One region of the Shewanella sp. NKUCC05_KAH genome, then DNA from elsewhere that is predicted to be linked to it. Evidence: predicted binding sites of a transcription regulator. Region 1 holds the regulator's gene; each other region holds the start of a gene.
The links. Region 1 encodes LexA, which represses DNA repair genes until DNA is damaged. Its sites were predicted from a motif close to TACTGTATNNNNATACAGTA; they were not measured.
Positions count from the first base shown of each region.

Region 2: a site for LexA is predicted at 1,758-1,777, ahead of dinG (ATP-dependent DNA helicase DinG). Genes of this name have one in related genera too.
Region 3: a site for LexA is predicted at 4,746-4,765, ahead of KO533_RS19010 (S24 family peptidase). Genes of this name have one in related genera too.

Region 1 covers NZ_JAHKQZ010000032.1:321-6,882, forward strand. Annotated here, with positions in the region: gene mtr (tryptophan permease) at 1-1,078, opposite strand, end outside; gene plsB (glycerol-3-phosphate 1-O-acyltransferase PlsB) at 1,078-3,501, opposite strand; gene lexA (transcriptional repressor LexA) at 3,662-4,282, shown strand; gene KO533_RS21375 (SulA-like leucine-rich domain-containing protein) at 4,279-4,791, shown strand; gene coxB (cytochrome c oxidase subunit II) at 5,194-6,562, shown strand, end outside.
Region 2 covers NZ_JAHKQZ010000002.1:343,076-349,637, reverse strand. Annotated here, with positions in the region: gene dinG (ATP-dependent DNA helicase DinG) at 1-1,734, opposite strand, end outside; gene KO533_RS03415 (DNA polymerase II) at 1,872-4,319, shown strand; gene KO533_RS03410 (porin) at 4,542-5,753, shown strand; gene KO533_RS03405 (TonB-dependent receptor) at 6,024-6,562, shown strand, end outside.
Region 3 covers NZ_JAHKQZ010000024.1:6,930-13,491, reverse strand. Annotated here, with positions in the region: gene KO533_RS19040 (hypothetical protein) at 1-312, shown strand, start outside; gene KO533_RS19035 (hypothetical protein) at 986-1,423, shown strand; gene KO533_RS19030 (hypothetical protein) at 1,534-2,106, shown strand; gene KO533_RS19025 (GIY-YIG nuclease family protein) at 2,129-2,524, shown strand; gene KO533_RS19020 (hypothetical protein) at 2,820-3,338, opposite strand; gene KO533_RS19015 (hypothetical protein) at 3,335-4,429, opposite strand; gene KO533_RS19010 (S24 family peptidase) at 4,776-5,210, shown strand; partial or broken gene KO533_RS19005 (Y-family DNA polymerase) at 5,198-6,453, shown strand.

The DNA.
Region 1 (6,562 bases):
CAGTTGCCGCTAATGCCGCAAAGCCAATCGCCACTAAGAAGCCGTCGGGAAACAGTAATCCTAAAATCGTTGGCGGCACAAAGGTCACTAACGCGGTTTTCATTCGGCCAGAGCGTGAATCATCAAAACCAAACAAATCAGCAAGATAATCGAACAGACCTAAGGTCACCCCTAAGAAAGATGAAGCCACGGCTAAGTTAGCAAACAGGGTCAACATACTGTTTAACCAGCTACTCGCCATCACCTCAGACAAAGCGCCCACCAACACACCCATATTGCCGCCTTGGGCAATAATGTCGATAAACTGGCTGCGGGGAATATTGCCCATAGTCGCCACTAACCAACAGACATAAATCACCAGCGCGATAAAGGTGCCGACGAAAATCGCCTTGATAATGGTGGAGGAATCTTTGCCGTAATACTTCACTAAGCTGGGGACGTTACCATGGTAACCAAAGCTGGCGAGACCAAAGGGCAGCGCCGCCCACAGATAAGGTGAAAAGCTGTTATTACCATCGGGTTCGAGCAACTTAGTCACATCAATTTCGATCAATAAATTGCCGATAGCGAGGAAGAAGGTAATGATCATACCGCCGAGCATAATCGTGGTAATCCGATCCACGGCTTTAGTACTGATCAACACTATGCTCGCCAATACTATGGCGAACACTAGCCCTGCCACACTTTGCGGTAACTCAATTCCCATGCCCTGCAAGCTGTGATTCACAATCGAACCACCGCCGCTGATATAGGCATAAGTCAAAATATACAACACAAAAGCGATAGAAACGCCGTTCACTATCCGCCAAAACTGCCCAAGAGTTTGCTTGCTTAAGGTATCGAAGCTAGCACCGGGTTCGAAATGTAAATTGGTTTCGAGCAACAATAAACCCGACATCAACATGCAAAACCAAATGCCCAATAACATCAAAATCGAATAGCCAAACCACATACCTGCACCGACCACGGGCAGAGAAAACATCCCAGCACCTACGGTCGTGCCAGCAATAATCATGGCACCACCGAGCAAGGACTTACCTGCGGGCTTATGCTTAGCCGCATTCATATGATTTGCCATTAAACTGTGTGCTCCGCGGTGACACTCGCCACTATCGTTTGTCTCACTGACGGACGTAATAAGCTATTGGCCTGATCTCGTATGCGATTGATATTGGACTTATCTTCACTATCCGCCAGATATCCCAATTCTTTGAGCTTCACGCTCAAAGTACCGTAGAGTTTTTTATCGTAGAACTCAGGCGCGGTAATGCCATGTAAAGCCCCTAAACGCTGGGCGAGTAAATGGCTCTCAGACTCAAGTTCTGAGCGCTCCATCTTAGGTCTGTTCGCTAACAGATTGAAAATAATAGCGTAGCGTTGCAAAGTTTCACTCACTGAACTGGCTAACAACAATAATTGGCTTGAGTGCTCAGGCACGACAGCTAAAGTATCTGTCTCAACTACTAAACCTTGCCCAATCAGGAAATCCAGTACTTGCTCAACATAGGCTGGTAAGTCTTTAATTCCCATGAAGAGTTCGGCTTTCAGCAGTGGATAAAAATCGGCAACGATTGAAACCACTTGCTGGCGCAGGATCTGTTCATTGTGGGTTAAACAACTCGCAATTAATGAAGGAACAATAAATAAGTGAATGATATTGTTACGATAGTAAGTCATAGACACAGCCTGACTCGCTTCGATAGACACTATTTCCCCTAAAGGATCGGCACTAACAACAAACTTGTTCAGCTCTAAACCTTGCTGCACTAAATGCTTACCATCACCTTCGGCAACAGATGTATAAGAAGTGTAAGGCACTTTTTTGAGTAGGGTCAGATACAAATCAAGCTGACGCTCCAGCAGACTACGTTCTAAGGCGTTTTGATCTGTCGCCAGTAAAACTAAGCTGGTCAAAGTCACCGAACTCGCCGCTGCGGCATCATTGATACGCGTCATCACCCGATTAGCCAGCACGTTTACCGCTGGCGTTAACCAACTTGGTTTCTGCTCGGGATCATCGGCCAACTCAGCACGCCAGTTTGGCGCACGCTCATTTAAGAAATTTTGCAGGGTAATAGGCTCGCCAAAATTCACATAACCTTGGCCAAAATTACCTAATTTGCGAATGGCACCGAACACCTGCCACACAGATTCTTTTTTCTTTTTCTTACCGCTTAACTCTTTATGGTAAGTCGCCACTTCCATCACATGGTCATAGCCTAAATACACAGGCACAAGTGTGACAGGACGTTCAATACCGCGCAGTACGCTGTTCATCGTCATGGCGATCATGCCAGTTTTCGGCGCCAACAGACGGCCAGTACGTGAACGGCCGCCTTCGGAGAAGTATTCCACCGAATAACCTTTAGCAAACAGCTGGTCTAAATACTCACGAAATACTGCGGTGTATAGCTTGTTGCCATTAAAACTACGGCGGATAAAGAAGGCACCACCGCGACGGAACATAGGTCCCGCGGGCCAGAAATTGAGGTTAATGCCGGCAGCAATGTGCGGCGGAACCATGCCTTGATAATACAAAATATACGATAACAGCAGGTAATCCATGTGGCTGCGATGGCAAGGCACATAAACAATCTCGTGGCCATCGTGGTGTAACTGCCGAACTTGCTCGGCGCCTTTAATGTTGATCCCGCTGTAAAGCTTGTTCCACAGCCAAGTTAAAAAACGCTCGGCAATACGCACTAAACTGTCTGAGTAATCGGCAGCGATTTCATCGAGATACTCAATAGCCGTCTCGCGCGCTTGGGTCTCAGAAATCTTTTTACTAGCGGCCTCTTCTTGAATCGCTTTGCGCAGCGACTCAGATTTGAGTAACGAATGAAACAGTGCTTGGCGGTTTGGCAGCACAGGCCCTGTCATTACCTTACGTTGACGACGGAAATGCACGCGTGCAACCCGTGCTAACTTATGGGCAATCCCCATGTCGGTGCCATGTTCGTCAGCCATGTAACGCAGGGATACGGCATTCGAAAACTGCACGAAGTTATGTCGACCTAAGAACAAAATCATCAAGCACTTGCGCAGCCAAGTCGGGTTTTCCCGCTCAAATACGGCCGCCTTCATAGTGTCGTCTTCTTTCCCTGGCGTTCGACCCCAATACAAGCTCACGGGCACAAGTTGAATATCCAATTCAGGACGTTCCTTATGCACGGCTAACAAACGCATAAAGCATTCGAGGAAAGGCTCATTACCAGCACGTTCGCCAAACAGTGGCTTACGTCCTTGAAGACAGACAACCCGAGGCGCAGTCACACCATTAGCCACTAGAGGCTCATAAGGGCTTGGTAAGCCTAACTTAGCCGTTATTTCGCTCAAAGCAGCGATGTCACTGAGGGATTCTGTTTTCATCACATAAACAAGGGGTCTGGAAGCATCCAGATTCAGATCGGCAAAGGGATCCTGAGGCACCACAATAGTGTGCACTAAGTGTTTTTGGATCCAACGTAATGATTTCAACCAAAGAGAGTCGTGTTTAGGCATTATTCTTATGCAATTAAGTGCGTTTACTAGCCCGATAGAATACCAGACTATGGGTAATATTCGCTAATTCTCTCCAACATAGCTAAAAAGTGGTTAATACTTGCGCTGCAAACAATACTGTATATACTAACAGTAACTGTATAGAAAAACAGGAAACACCATGAGACCTTTGACGCCACGCCAAGCTGAAATTTTAGAGCTAATTAAACGAAATATTGCCGATACTGGCATGCCACCCACTCGGGCAGAAATCGCAACCCGTTTAGGTTTTAAGAGCGCCAATGCGGCTGAAGAACACCTTAAAGCGTTGGCGAAAAAGGGCTGCATTGAGATCATGCCTGGCACATCTCGGGGCATTCGTCTGCCTGCGGAAATCGAAGATTTGACTGAAACAGGTTTACCGCTCATCGGCCAAGTGGCCGCGGGTGAACCTATCCTCGCCCAAGAACATGTTGAACAGTACTACCAAGTCGACCCAAGCATGTTCCATCCCGCCGCCGATTTTTTACTGCGAGTAAAGGGCGACAGCATGAAAAATATCGGCATTCTCGAAGGTGATTTGCTGGCAGTTCATAAAGTAGAACAAGCTAGGAATGGTCAAGTGGTTGTCGCTAGAGTCGATGACGATGTCACTGTTAAACGTTTCGAAAAAAAAGGTAATGTAGTCTATCTACATGCCGAAAATGAAGATTACTCCCCGATTAAAGTGGATTTAGGCTTCCAAAGTTTAACAATTGAAGGACTCGCCGTCGGTGTGATCCGTAATGGAGATTGGCTATGAATAAACTACTTGGCAATGCCCCCCGCCATCCGGGCCTGTGGCTCGATGAAGTCCGTGATGCCGACTATGACTGGCACCATGCGCCCATCGCCTGCATGCCAACCAAGACTCAAGGTCGCCAAGAATTAATTCATCTGAGTGCACAACTCGCTCAGTTAAGCCAACAGGGCCGTTGGTTAGTGCTCATCAACCCTCCAAGTATTGGCTACAAGCAAATGCTCGCCAGCGCAGGTGTGCGTATGGATAGAGTTTTGCTGGTACATGCTAAAGATGAAGTTGAAACCCTGTGGGCGATGGAAAAAGCCCTGACAAGTGGTACGTCCAGTGCAGTCATTACTTGGACTCAATCATTGGATGCACGGGATAATCGACGCCTACAAATCGTGGCTAAAAGTGCCCGAGCTATGGGCATAGTGCTTGAAGACGTAAACAGTCACTTACATGCAGACGTACGTATTGAGCAAGGCAATCTCTTCGGTCAGCAATCTTTTTTTAGCGCTGTACACTAAATATTCATTTAATTTTTTACCTTGAAAGCCGCCTCACCTATGAATGTGAGGCTTTTTTTGGCAATTTTTCAGATAATTAGATAAATAAGTGATCTTGATCAATATTTAAACAGCAAGTATGGTTGGTTAAGCTGGTGATGATATATCACCTTCCGTGGTCAATGAATCGAGTATTTATCGAACTCGAAGCGCCACTAAAAATAGAGAACAGATTTATTTCAGCAGTATGTGCCAGCGTGGCTAATTACCAGCAGTAACAATACTTGATTAAAAGTAACAGCCGCCAACGCACGTTGAAGTCAAAAAAGCTTTTTTGGGAACTGAAGAGTTTGCATAGAGTTGAGACTTACTGTGTTGCTCTTCTTTGTAGTTGCTATTCGCAATTGGCAGAGGAGAAGTCTTGTGAAGCAATTGTTGTATTGTTTACTCGTGGTGCTTTTCGCACCACCGTTGACCGCCGCGGACATGCGGTTCAACATGACCCCTGGCGTGACCGAGATCAGTGGCAAGGTTTATCACTTGCACATGACCATCTTGTATATCTGCTGCGCAATAGGCCTAGTGGTCTTTGGCGTCATGATTTACGCCATGATCAACCACAGAAAATCCAAAGGCGCTGTCGCGTCCCACTTTCACGAAAGCACTAAAGTTGAAATCGCTTGGACGATTCTGCCATTTATCATTTTGATCTTAATGGCGATTCCAGCGACAAAAACTTTAATCGCAATGGAAGATCCCAGCAACGCCGATCTCACCGTAAAAGTCACGGGTTCCCAATGGAAATGGCATTACAGCTATTTCGATCAAGATATTGATTTTTATAGCATACTGACAACACCCAGAGCACAAATCGAAGGCACCGAAACCAAGGGTGAAAACTATCTATTGGAAGTCGATAAACCGCTCGTTCTACCAATAAACCGCAAAATCCGCTTTCTGATGACTTCAGAGGATGTCATCCATTCTTGGTGGGTACCCGCCTTTGCCATTAAGAAAGATGCCAACCCTGGATTTATCAATGAGGCTTGGACTCGCATCGACAAACCCGGCATTTACCGCGGTCAATGCGCCGAACTCTGCGGAAAAGACCATGGTTTTATGCCTATCGTAGTACAAGCGTTGCCCGAAGCCGAGTTTGAGGCTTGGGTCACAGAGCAAAAACAAGCCGCAGGTGCTGCGGCTGAAGCCGCTCAAGCCGCTTTATCACAAACCCTAAGTAAAGAAGAGTTGATGACTCTAGGCGAACAAGTTTACCTCGGGCACTGCGCAGCCTGCCACCAGCCCAATGGCGAAGGGTTGCAAGGCGTATTTCCGCACCTTAAAGGTAGCCCGATTGCAACGGGATCACTCAGCGGCCACCTTGAAATCGTGCTCAATGGTAAAACGGGTACTGCCATGCAAGCGTTTAGTAAGCAATTGACCGCACAAGAAATCGCGGCAGTGACTACCTACGAGCGGAATGCTTGGGGCAATAATACTGGCGATGCAGTGCAAGCCAAAGACGTCAACGAGTACATGAACGGCAATTCTGCACAAACATCCGCCACGGTACCAAGCAGTACAACCCCGACACCCGCGCCTGCAACAGACGTCTCAGCTGCAGTCGATCCCGCAAGCCTCCCCACACTCAGCCATGACGCCCTCATGGCCGAAGGTGAAACTGTCTACGCGACCTTCTGTGCTGCCTGCCATCAAGTGACAGGTGCAGGAGTACCACCCGCCTTCCCCGCGCTAGTGGGTAGTGCTATCGCCATTGGACCAGTCGCCAATC
Region 2 (6,562 bases), on a different contig from region 1:
GCCTTTATCGCATTTAGCTTTATGATTTTCTAACAATTGTTGCCGTGGCGCATTGCCTTGGATAAGTAGCTCAGTGGTGAGTTTACCTTCAAGTAATTCAACCACTTTTTCCATCTGCCAGTAGGAGGCGAATAGCACTAAGGTTGCCATTTCGCCTTCAATAAGGGTGATGATTTGTTCGGCAAGTTCAGCTGTATAGGCATCATCCGTCGGCTCAGTGCGCATTTTGGGTAAATAAAGTGTCGCATTATTGGGGTAATCGAAGGGCGATTGTAAGGCTAAATAACGACTGCCATCGTTGAGTGATAACCCCACCTGATGTACGAAATGGTCGAAGTTATTGAGTGCGCGCAGCGTGGCGCTACATAAGACTACGCCTGCGGCCTTTTGCCACAGCATGGATTCCAGCATAAAGCCGACTTCGATAGGTGAAGCGCTAAATAGATAATCCACTTGTTTACCTGTGATAAGTTCAACCCAGCGCGCCATAGGGGCACCTTTATGTTTATCTTCCTTGGCCATCATCCTCCATAGTTTCTGCAGGTTTTCGAGCCTTTGCAGCATAAATCCGGTTTCGGCCAATAGCGCTTCGGATTGATGTTTAGGAATGTCGCCATCTTTAATCGCCTCTGCCAGCAGTGACAGCATTTTATTAAACTGCTTGAGGGCAAGATTAGAGGTCACTGCAAGGTTTTCGGCGAGAATGAGTAATGACTCTGGTAGTTTGCCGTGCTCAAAACGCAGACGGTTTTCAGGATTGGCAAAGTGTTTGGTCTGGGTATCGCAATAGTGGGCCACTTGATTGAGCTGGGCGATAAGATCGCCTAAGTGATCCTGCATCGCCTGCGCAGGAGCAATAATGTTGTTGCTCTTTATTTGGTTTTGCAACTTAGCGCAGGTTTTGCCAATTTTTTCGAGCCAGTCGCATGCGCCCCTCAGCGTGGCCTGAGCACTGGAGAAATCCCGCGCCACAATGGGTAAGTGATGTGCCTCATCGATAACATAAAACACGTCTTCGGGATCGGGCAAAATCACGCCGCCACCTAGCTCTAAATCGGCGAATAACAAGCTGTGGTTGGCGATGAGCACGTCCCAGGTATCAACATCTTCGCGGGCTTTATGGAACGGGCAATTTCTGTGGCTGGCGACTTGACGATGACAGCTGTGTTTGTCGCAGGCGATTTGTTGCCACAGGTGATCGGGCAGCGGCACGGCTAAGGTATCGATTTCGCCGTTCCAGCGACCTTCGTTATAGTCTTTTAACAGGCCATGCATCATAGCTACTTGGCTATTGTCAGGTTTAGTTTGCCACATGGCCATTTGTGTACTGTTGTCGTCACCGATGAGCATCGCCAGTTTCGATAGACATACATAACGTTGTCGACCTTTAACTAAGCCAAAACGGAAATTTAAGCCGGATTGCTCAAGAAAAAAGGGTAAATCTTTATGCAGTAATTGTTCTTGCAAGGCGACGGTTGCGGTAGCGATGCAGACCTTTTTCTTGCTCGCTAATGCCAGTGGAATGGTACCGAGGATGTAAGACAATGATTTACCGATCCCAGTGCCTGCTTCGACCACTATGATGCGCCTATCTTTATCATAGTCGCCAGCGAGGGTCTTAGAGATTTCCGCCACCATATAGTTTTGTTCGCGGCGCGGCCTAAAATTAGGCAAGGCGGTAGCAATATCCTTATAGATGGCGCGGATCTGGGTTTTTACATTGTCAGGTAACATGCGTCACTACTTTATCGAATTAATGCTGTACATAATAACAGTGATTGCATAGCCTAAGAAACTTTTCTGCCATTTGGCGGCATTTAAATTGAGGAACCATCTAAATTGACTAGCTATGCGATTTGGGAACCCATGCGATGAAGTCAGAGGCTACCGCGGCCGTTAGTGTACAAGGTCGAGTCTTAACACGCCATGCGATTCATCGTCATGGGAGTTTAGTGTTGCAGTATTATCTGGCTACCGCCCAAGGCCCTGTGCTGGTGGAAGTGCAAGGCACTGAACACATTTGTTTTTGTCATCAAACTGATGTCACGGCTTTGCAGTTGCAAACGCCGGGTCAAGCATTGCGGTTTGTACCGTTAGCGCTCAAAAGCTTTAAAGGCGGCGCGGTTAGTGGTGTTTATGCTAAATCTAGCAATAGTTTACGTACCTTACAGCGCATCGCTAAAGATGCCGATATCCCTTTATTTGAAGCCGACATTCGCCCCGAACAGCGTTATTTAATCGAGCGGTTTGTGGCGCTGGATGTGGCATTTTTAGGGCATTTCTCTGCGACGAGTAACATATACGCGCCGACTAGCGACAGTCTTGAGGCTAACTCGCTGCCCGTGTTTATCGCCGAGCGGGCTAAGAGTATTGCCCCTTTAACGGCTGTACATTTCCGCTGTATTTCACTGGATTTTGAATGCAGCTTTGAAGGTTTACTCTATTCAGTTGCACTATATGGTCAATACAGTGGCCGAGACGAAGAGCAAGACAGTCTCAAGCAGACTTATGAAAAAGTGATTATGGTGGGTGAGGCTGAATCAAACTCTCCCGAATATATTGAATGGGTGGCCGATGAGGCTGCACTCATTCATCGATTAATCGCGTGGTTCCATGAGTTTGATCCTGACTTTGTCATAGGTTGGTCAGTGGTGAGTTTTGACCTCGCACTCTTGTCACGCCGGGCATTATTACACCGTATTCCGCTCACCATTGGCCGCGGAGGGGCAAAGCTTGAGTGGAAAGTCGATAATAAATTTCGGCCAGAAACCTTAGTTTTACCGGGCCGTGTGGTACTCGATGGTATCGATTGGCTTAAGGCGGCTTTCTATCATTTTGAGCGGTTTTCGTTGGAATTTGTTTCGCGGAAATTATTAGGTGAAGGCAAGGCCATTCATAACGTGGATAATCGCGTTGAAGAAATTGATCAGTTGTTTAAGGCCAATAAACAAGCCTTAGCCCATTACAATCTTACTGACAGCCGTCTGGTGTGGGATATTTTTAGTCATACTCAATTATGGGAGTTCGCCCTCGCGCGAGCTGAACTAACAGGTTTAGAGTTGGGGCGGGTTGGGGCTTCGGTGGCGGCATTTAATCATTTGTATTTACCGCATTTACATCGAGCCGGTTATGTCGCACCCGATGCTCCTGCGAGTGATGGGATCGAAAGCCCCGGTGGCTATGTGATGGATTCTGTACCGGGACTTTATAAGCATATTTTAGTGTTCGATTTTAAAAGTCTATATCCCTCCATTATTCGTACCTTTTTGATCGACCCTAAGGGATTAATTGAAGGTTTGCAATTGCCCGAGTCTGACTGTGTTGTGGGGTTTCTCGGTGGCCGTTTCAGTCGGCAACAGCCCATTTTACCTAAGCTTATCCAAACATTATCTGAGCAGCGCGAAAAGGCCAAACGTGAGCACAATGCGCCTTTATCCCAAGCGATAAAAATTATCATGAACTCGTTGTATGGGGTTTTAGGTTCTCAAGGTTGTGTTTTCCACGATGCAAAGTTAGCAAGTTCGATCACTATGCGCGGCCATCAAATCATGAAACAAACCCGCGCATGGATAGAAGAGATGGGCTATCAAGTGATTTACGGCGATACGGATTCGACCTTTGTCTGGCTTGGCAGCGAGCCAGATCTCTCAGACATTAACGCCTTAGGTAACACTCTGGCGCGGGAAATTAATGCTAAGTGGCAGGCTAAGATCGGTGAAGATCATCAAGTTGAGAGTTTTCTCGAGTTACAGTTTGAACGCCACTATGAGCAGTTTTTTATGCCGACCTTAAGAAGGTCGTTAGAAGGCAGTAAAAAACGTTATGTTGGCGCGTGGCGTAATGCGAGCGATGAACTTGAGCTTACTTTTAAAGGTATGGAGCAAGTGCGCAGTGATTGGAGCCCTTTAGCGCGCAAAGTTCAAGAGTCACTCTATGAACGGATGTTTAACCAAAGGGATATCAGTGTTTATTTGGCCAGTGTGTTTGAAAAGCTGCTTGATGGTGAGTTGGATGATGATTTGGTATTTCGCAAACGTATGCGACGCAATATTGAAGATTACACGGCTAAATCTTCTCCCCATGTTAAAGTCGCTCAACAATTATGCGACTTAACAGGAGATGCCTCTTTTGGCAAGCGTGGGGCGCAGATTGATTATCTGATTACTGTAAATGGACCGGAATCCTTACTGTACAGAACGTCACCAATTGATTACCAATACTACATTGATAAGCAAATTGGCCCTATTGCCGAGCCTGTTTTTTCGATAATGAAACTAAACTACATGGATATTGCGTCAAAGCAGTTGCTGTTAATATAGTGTTTTTAATGTTCTTTATGTGTTGCGCAGGGTGGCGAATGTAGCGTTTTAACCTGTTTTGTAGAGGTTAACTGGTTTGTTTTTGTGATGTTAATCGACATATTCTTTAGGTTTAGCTTTGAGGGAATATTGAAAGTTTGCTACCCTTTAAGAGGAAATTGTAAGGAAATATAACAACGGAATGACGTTGACAGAACATAAACAAAAAAGGTTAAGCACCAAATGAACAAGACGTTAGTAGCAACTGCGCTTGCAGCAATTTTTTTAGTTCCATCAGTCTCAGCTATCGAGATCTATAAAGATAATAAAAATGCCGTAGAAATCGGTGGTTTTATTGATGCACGCGTGATCAACACTCAAGGGGAAACAGAGGTTGTTAACGGCGCATCTCGCATTAATTTTGGTTTTAATCGTGAGTTGACTGACGGTTGGAAAGCATTTGCTAAATTGGAATGGGGTGTGAACCCTGTAGGTAGTAGCGACATCGTCTATAACAATCGCTTCGAATCTGTTCAAGAAGAGTTCTTTTATAACCGTTTAGGTTACGCTGGTCTGTCCCATGACACTTATGGAACACTGACTATTGGTAAGCAGTGGGGCGCTTGGTACGATGTCGTTTACAACACTAACTACGGTTTTGTGTGGGACGGTAACACTGCAGGTGTTTACACTTATAATAAAGATGATGGCGCGGTAAACGGTGTTGGTCGTGGTGATAAAACAGTTCAATATCGCAATGCATTTGGCGATGTAAGCTTTGCAGTTCAAGCACAGTTGAAAAACAGCAGCTTCTATACCTGTGATACAACGGATGATATTTCACAAGCTCAGTGTCAAGAGAACTGGGAAAGCGGTGATAAAGCTGCTCAACAAGTAGAATACAATTATACTTATGGTGGCGCGCTGACCTATAAAGCCACTGATATGCTGACCTTAACTGCGGGTGTTAACCGCGGTGAGTTTGATGTGAGTTTTGGTAACGGCGAACAAACCACAGCGGTTGATCTTATCTACGGTGCGGGTATCACTTGGGGTAACTTCGATAGCAATGGCTTATACGCTGCTGCAAACGTTAACAGACAAGAAAATCATGACACAGACAATATTGGTCGTTTGATTAAAGACGCCTATGGTATTGAAAGTTTAGTTTCATACAAGTTTGACAATGGGTTACGTCCATTCATTTCTTACAACGTGCTTGATGCCGGTAAAGACTACGTCATTCAACCTAACTTTAATGCCGATCCTAACGATGAGTTCAAACGTCAGTTTGTCGTGGTTGGTTTGCATTTTGTATGGGACCCAAACACAGTGCTTTACGTAGAAGCACGTAAAGATTACAGCGATTTTACCAGTGCAGATAAAGAACAAGAAGCTAGAATGGCGCTTTCAGAATCTGACGGGGTTGCCATCGGTATCCGTTACACACTTTAAGTTTCCAGTTTCTATATAGTAGAAACCACTGTTTTAACAAAAAGCCAGTCAGTAATGACTGGCTTTTTTGTTTTTAACGATAAGTCAATTTGTAATAAAAATACATTGTGCATTATTTGTTTGTATTTGGTTATCTTTTTGTTGATTAAATGTCTCTCATATGATTTTATGCTCCCGCAGCACTTCGGAATGTTTAAGGTGCTCTTGTTTAAAACTGCTTATTAAATAAGCAAATTATAATAAAAACATGATTTTCCCGGGAGATTGACAATGCATAAAAAAAACTTGATAGCAAAATCTGTGCGCTTTGCACTGATTAGCGGTGTGACTGCTACGGTATTAAATGTACCTTTTACATTTGCAGATGATAAAGATGGAGCAAAAGTTGAGCGTATAGCTGTAACTGGTTCGCGAATTAAACGCGCAGATATGGAAACGGCTAGCCCTGTTAGCGTGATTGATGCTTCAGCCATTATTTCCTCTGGTGCAATATCGATTGATGATGTTTTGCAGAAAATGACTTCGGCTGGCGGTGCTATGACTAACGCTGGCATAAATAATGGTTCTGGTGGTAATTCTCGCATAAACCTCAGAGGATTAGGCACTAACCGTACTCTAGTTTTGGTTAATGGTCGTCGAATGATTGCTTCTGGTACAGGAGCTGCTTCTACTGTTGACCTTAATACGATTCCAGTTTCTATGATCCAAAGAGTTGAAGTACTTAAAGATGGTGCTTCTGCGGTTTATGGTACAGATGCTATTGCTGGTGTGGTTAACGTAATTTTGAAAAGAGACTTTGAAGGTTTTGA
Region 3 (6,562 bases), on a different contig from region 1:
GAAAACACGAGTCATTTAGTTCTAGTCACCAAGATTATGCTTGGAGTATTTGGTTCAGTTCCTGCCTATGACCGTTTTTTCAAAACAACATTTAGTGATATTTTTAAAGGTGAGTGCGGCTTTACTAGGTTTAACCATAGATCTTTAAGCTGCATAGGTCAGTTTTACCAACAAAACCAAAGTATTATCGACCAAATCTCTGAAAGTAGAGCGACTATCGACTTTTACACTGGGAATAGAACTGACAAGACATATACCAAAGCAAAGGTTGTTGATATGTATGGCTTTACTAAAGCACTACAGAGCACTTAACAAAGCGTTTAAGACAGATTCTCAACGCTTCGTATTCTCGGGGGGCAATGGTTCAGGTTAGGTGGTAGCGTTGCTCACTACTCAACGTGGCGTTACCGTATATCCACTTTCCATACTTTCCCTAATGAGACTCATCACTTTAAGAGCTTTGACTCTAACCAATTTATGTCCAAAATCGTGTTAGTGAATCAGACTTGCCTAGTCTGATTCACGTCCTGAACACCGTCATTTTGCGTTAGCTTTGAGCTAACACGTTTTTGCCCCAAAGCTTCTTAGCACTTGTTTAGTGAATCGAAAACTGACGAATGAGTTGCCCTACAAAATCTCATCTATTTACCTAATGTTTGGCCCTAGCGTAAAGCGACTAACAATGTATGGGTATATACAGTCGTATTTAAATTTAGATGCTTTTGAGTGTTTTACACTCATTAGTTTGCGCGTTTATCCAGCCTAAAATTAACAAAACCCTTTAAAATCATTTGTATATACTTTTCCAAAATTAGTTAATAGGTTTGGAAAACGCGCATGCGCGTTTTTCCGGATGGTGTATTTGATAAAAAGCTGATAAGTTCTTTTTATACAGGTAGTTAACTGTGCGCTTTTTCACTGGTCCAACGTGCTAAACAGCGCAGCGCATAAATACTAAGACGTTAGATTTCTTCATGGAGTAAACATGAGAGTTTGGATTTTACGGGTTTTAGGTTTTTTGCTGGGCGGTTTCGTTGGAGTTTTATTCGTCGGAATAATCGCATCCTTAACAAACCGAGTTGCCTTAGCTATGGTTATCATCCCGATTTTGTCTGGTATCGCAGGGTCACGTTTGTTGGTCTTATTTTGTAATGATTCGGACTCATTCGGTGGGAGATTAATAACAAAATTTTGGAGTGCTTCGCCGGCCGCTCGAGCCTTGGTCGTTGCCCCAGCATTTTGGATTGCATGTGTTGGTGTTTTCGTTTGGTTGTTTGAACCGTACGGTGGCTACATGTCTTCTTCTGATTACACCCATATGTACAAGGTTATGCTATTCCCGCCTTTGCTCCTGGCGGCTGGCAGTATTGTTTATTTTAAGTTGGTTAAGCCAAAAGCTGTCGCATCAAGAAAAGAAATCTAACAAGGCGCATCAATTCGCGGCCTGCGGCCGCCGGACGCCCTTTTCATTGCGGCTGCGCCTCCATTACAAGTGCGCCGTTGTGCGCTGGCGTTATGTGATCTGGAGGAGTAATGACTAGAGTCGAACAAATAATCCGTTCAACTGACGTGAAAGTTCGTAGAGATATAGCTCTAGAGTCGACTTGGTTATATGGTGATTATGAGCATATGGTTGAGGAGGCGCTGTCTTTTCATTGTCCTACATGTAAGGTTAGTGACCTTTTAAAACAACAAATATCGCAGTTATATCACCAAGGGTATGTTGTTATTGAAAACATTGCAGTCGCAGTTCCCGTTACTTCGGTGTTGTCGGTTTTGGAGCGCATCAGTGATATCGGTAACGGTCGGGGTAAATTGAGAAATATATCCGACCAAGTGGGCTTTAAGATCCTGCATACTCATTTTGGACATTCTTCATTTATTGTTGAAAACTGGGCTAATCACGCGAAGTGCACCAAGTTACAAGATCAAGACTTGGACATCGAAACAATGTACCAGTCGTTAATTGAATCAGTCTCGAACAACTACAAAACTGGTGAGTGGATTGTATACAGCAAGCATAATGGTTCGATTACAATTTGGTGTTTGTGGCTACATGAAGCTGGTGATGAGGCTTTGGTTCGTGAACTTAAAGCACGCACATAACAAGGCGTTATAAGTCAAAATTATGCTAAGAAAATTAACTAACATTGGATTCAGGAAGGTAGGTGTTTGGTCGCTAACCTATGGCGAACCTGATCTGGAAATTCAGGCGGAGGCTGAATCTTCAAATATTCTCTATAGCTTTGTCGTTGACGGCATTCCTAAGTACGTTGGCAAAACAGTCCAGCCTCTCAAAAAGAGAATGTATGGTTACCGGAAGCCGGCGGCAACACAGAGCACCAATATTCGAAATAACAACAACATTAAATCAGCCTTACAAAATGGCTCCGTAATCGAGCTATATGTTTTGCCAGACCACGGACTTTTACATTTTGGTGCGTTTCATCTCAATTTGGCTGCAGGACTCGAAGACAGCATAGTTTCTTTGCTGTCGCCAGAATGGAACTTTGTAGGAAAATGATCTTTAACAAGACAATTAACTACTCGCTTTCGGCACAGGACGCAGTATAGCTACGGCAGTTATTGGGACGTTAACTCATAGATATTTTAATTCGAAACTCACTACTTCGAGCTAAAAGTCTAACTCTCCTTTGTCCAAACTCGTGTCAGGCCGATCAGTTCTGGCACGTTTATGCCCCTTTACGAGTTTGCTGGCTCCGTGATTGAGCCAGTCTTTTGCTCATAATACCTCTCGAAAGCATTACTCATTTCAGAATCTAAAAAAGCACTAGGTGGGTTTTATCACTTCTTGACCACTAATCTTCAGTGGTTCTTTTCAGCTTCTTCTCTAGCTTTTGGCCATTTTCTTTATTAGCTAAGTCCGTTATGAAGTTAATGTTTGACGCTATCACGCTATAAATGCAAAACAACTGAGCATAGACAAGGCAAAGCAACACAAAAAGCCCAACAAACGAAAACAGCTCAGGCACTTTCAGGTACAAGCTTGTATTCACCAGAAACGGTTTCATCGAAATACCAATCAACAGTATCGCCAGTATTACCGCCGAGATAACTACTACACCAACTAACAGCTGCACACGTTTTTTGTCTTCCTCTGGGAAGATAGCAGACGAGCTTGGCTGAATAACCTTACGCATGGCTTGCGGGTAAATGTAAGCAATCCAAATTCCCATGATAGTAAAAATCATGGCTGACCCGTTTTGCAAAATACTCACTACAGACGTTACGTCGCTGTAAGTTATGTCACTTTTGAATAGCCAACTAACTAACGCGATTAAGCAAGCTAAAATGACATGCCAAATTAAGGTCTTCATTGTCCAACCGCTTCTTCTTGTTCTTCCTCAGTAAACGCTGACAGTAGCTTGTCGCGCGTAAACTCCATTGCTTTAAACAAACGCTCTGTTGTGTAATGCCCAGTGTCATCACGACCACTACCTGCAAAGTCGTTTATAGTTAAAATGCTTTTAACGACGAATTTATCTAACCAAACAACTCCAGAATTTTCTTTTTTGAAGCCAATGTTTCGCCACTCATCAGTACCCGTGTACTCACGCTCGTAAAGGTCAATTAGGTCTTTCAGCTCTTTTACTGTCGGCTTAGCCTCAATGTTAACCTCCACCCTTCGGTTGGCTCTCGTAACTTGGCTTGAAATAAAAGGTAGATCTTTGAATAAGTTAGTCCAACTGCTTTGCTGCACTACCTGAGCACTAATCACGTCACGTTTAACGAAGTGTGTGATTTTACCTGTTAGTTCTTCCAAGTCAGCTTTAGTAGTCGGTTTCTTAAACTGTTCAGAATAAGCCTGAAACCACAAGTTGCCGTTCTCGCCTTGTTTAATCGGAGCAAACGAAATAGACAGATACTTACCTTTACCGCCTTTGTATTCTTTCTCTACGACTTTTCTTTGCCTGAAGTCACTATGTAGCTCTACATAGTCACGCATGAATCGATTCATAATCTCTGTGTCAGCAACAGAGTTAGGAAAACGAATAGAGGCGAAAATATCTAATGATGGAATAAACCAGTAATAAGCGGCTTCACCCCAAATAACACGGTCTTCACCAACGTTATCGTCAGCATTATAAAGGTTATTGTCTTCTAACCCAGCATCGGCTTTAATGCCGTATACGCCATTTCCCTGACCAATTGCACGCCAGAGGATAAGCATGTAATCGCCTGATTCCTCATCACGCTCTACTGCCTTCAAATACACTTTTTTACGGTTACTGTAGCCGACTGTTTGGTCATCCCAAAGTAGCGTATCTTCTAAAGATATTCTGTCTTGAAACCATTTGTGTAAGGAGTCGAGCATTACATCCATGCTCAAAGGCTCAAAGTAATCATCACCTCGACGAGCAAAACCCAACGACTTGTATTTGAAAAATGTAACCAGCCCTTCGCTCATGAAAGATCCTTTTATTTATTATGGGTTATAGTGAATCACAAGCAGTGTTTAACTCAAAGTTATTAGGCTAAAAAGTGCTACTCTTGAAGGATAAGGATATGTAGGGACAGTGTAAACTTTAATTGATACCCATACAGTTGCAAATCCCACTACCCATTTTTAGGCGTATTACCATTTCAAGCGAAAAGTAACTCGCCACCGAACCATGATTTTTTGTGGATAACACCGCAAAGAGCGCGGCGATTACCCACCGAAAAAAGTCAGGAACCGGCAGCAGGATCGAAATTTTAGATTTTATTTTTTTTACTGCTATTATTGCTGATTATTTATACAGTTGTTTTAGCTTGTGAAATTGATTACATGCAATGCAAGTGCTGGCGTAAGCGGCTTCCCTTCACCTGCTGCAGATTACCTCGAATTGCCGCTTAGCCTAGATCAACTCCTTGTTGAGCACCCTAGTTCTACGTGGTTCGGCCGCACAGCTGGGCGAAGCATGGAAGGTGTCGGTATATACGATGGCGACATTTTAATTATCGATAGAGCGGCACCGCGCCGGAACATGTCTCTAGTGGTGGCGAGTTACAACGGGGAATTTACTGTTAAATTACTCGATATGAAACGTCGTTTGCTAGTGTCTATCGATCAACAGCAAAACATGACATACGTTGCAATCGATGAAGCCGACACTTTCAGTGTCGATGGTGTGGTCATTAAAAGTATTCGTATCCATGAGCATTCAACATTACTTGATCAGTATTTGAGTCAGCAATGTTCGGATTAATCGATGCCGACTCGTTTTATGTCAATTGCCAGTTGGTGTTTAGACCTGATCTGCGCGGAAAGCCGGCTATTGTACTCAGTAACAATGACGGCTGCTGTGTCGCTGCGAATAGAGCGGCCAAGGCGGTTGGTGTGAAAAAGTTTGGTCCTTACTTTGAGCAGCAACATTTATGTCGGCGCCACCATGTACAGGTGTTTTCATCGAACTACGAGTTGTATGCTGATCTGTCTGCAAAAATGATGCAAGTGATTGGGCGCTTTGCGCCAGAACAGTATGTTTATAGTATTGATGAGTCATTTGTATCTTTTCAAAAGTGCCAAGTCGCTATTCCTAATCTCTGGTTGCATTGTAGCGCCATTCGTCGTGCTGTTTGGCGTGAATGCCGCTTGCCCGTGTGCGTGGGAGTAGGGGAGACATTAACCTTGGCTAAGTTGGCCAACCATGCTGCGAAAAAATTGGTCCAATATCAAGGCGTTTGCGTGATCGATAACGATGCGCTACGGATTGAAATCTTAAAGTTGATGCCAGTTGATGAAGTTTGGGGGATAGGCCGTAAACTGACAGCCAAACTAGGTTCACTTGGCGTCAACACCGCGTTTGATTTGGCTCAGCTTGCGCCGAAAATGGCGCGACAACATTTTTCGATTGAAGTAGAACGAACAGTGCGCGAACTCAACGGCCAGATCTGTAAAACATGGGACGAAACAAAAACGCATAAGCAGCAAATTTTTTCAACTCGAAGTCTTGGCGAACGCATAACTACCCGTGACCATTTACAACAAGCGTTAGCCAAACATGCCTCCATTGCGGCGGCTAAGGCGCGTGAACAAGGTTCGTTATGTAAAACGATGGTCGTGTTTGCCGCAAACTCGCCGCATGATCCACAGCCTGTTTATTTTAAAAAAGTTGTTCAGTTTGTCTGTGCTACTGATGACAGCCGCGAACTGTGTGCCGCTGTTAGCAGGGAGCTTTCAAACCTTTATCGCCTGGTGTGCGCTATTATCGGATTGGTGTAGGCCTGCTTGAGCTTTACTCTAAAACGTCAGTGCAATATGACTTATTTAATGCGCCAAAGAGTGACCCTAACTTAATGAAAATATTTGATAGTTTGAATAATCGCTATGGCCGCGATGTGTTGTATATTGCAGCACAGGGGAGTGATCAGCATTGGGCCATGCGCCGTGAGTTTTTGTCGCCTAAATACACGACTGAGTGGGCAGACATACCGATTATAAAAGCCTGAGGTTTAAATCTAAAATGAGTGTTCTAAAGCAATTGAATACGATAATCTGAGATCACAGCAATTATCGGTTACGTAGGCGTAGGGATGGAACCGAGCTTTGTTACTGCAA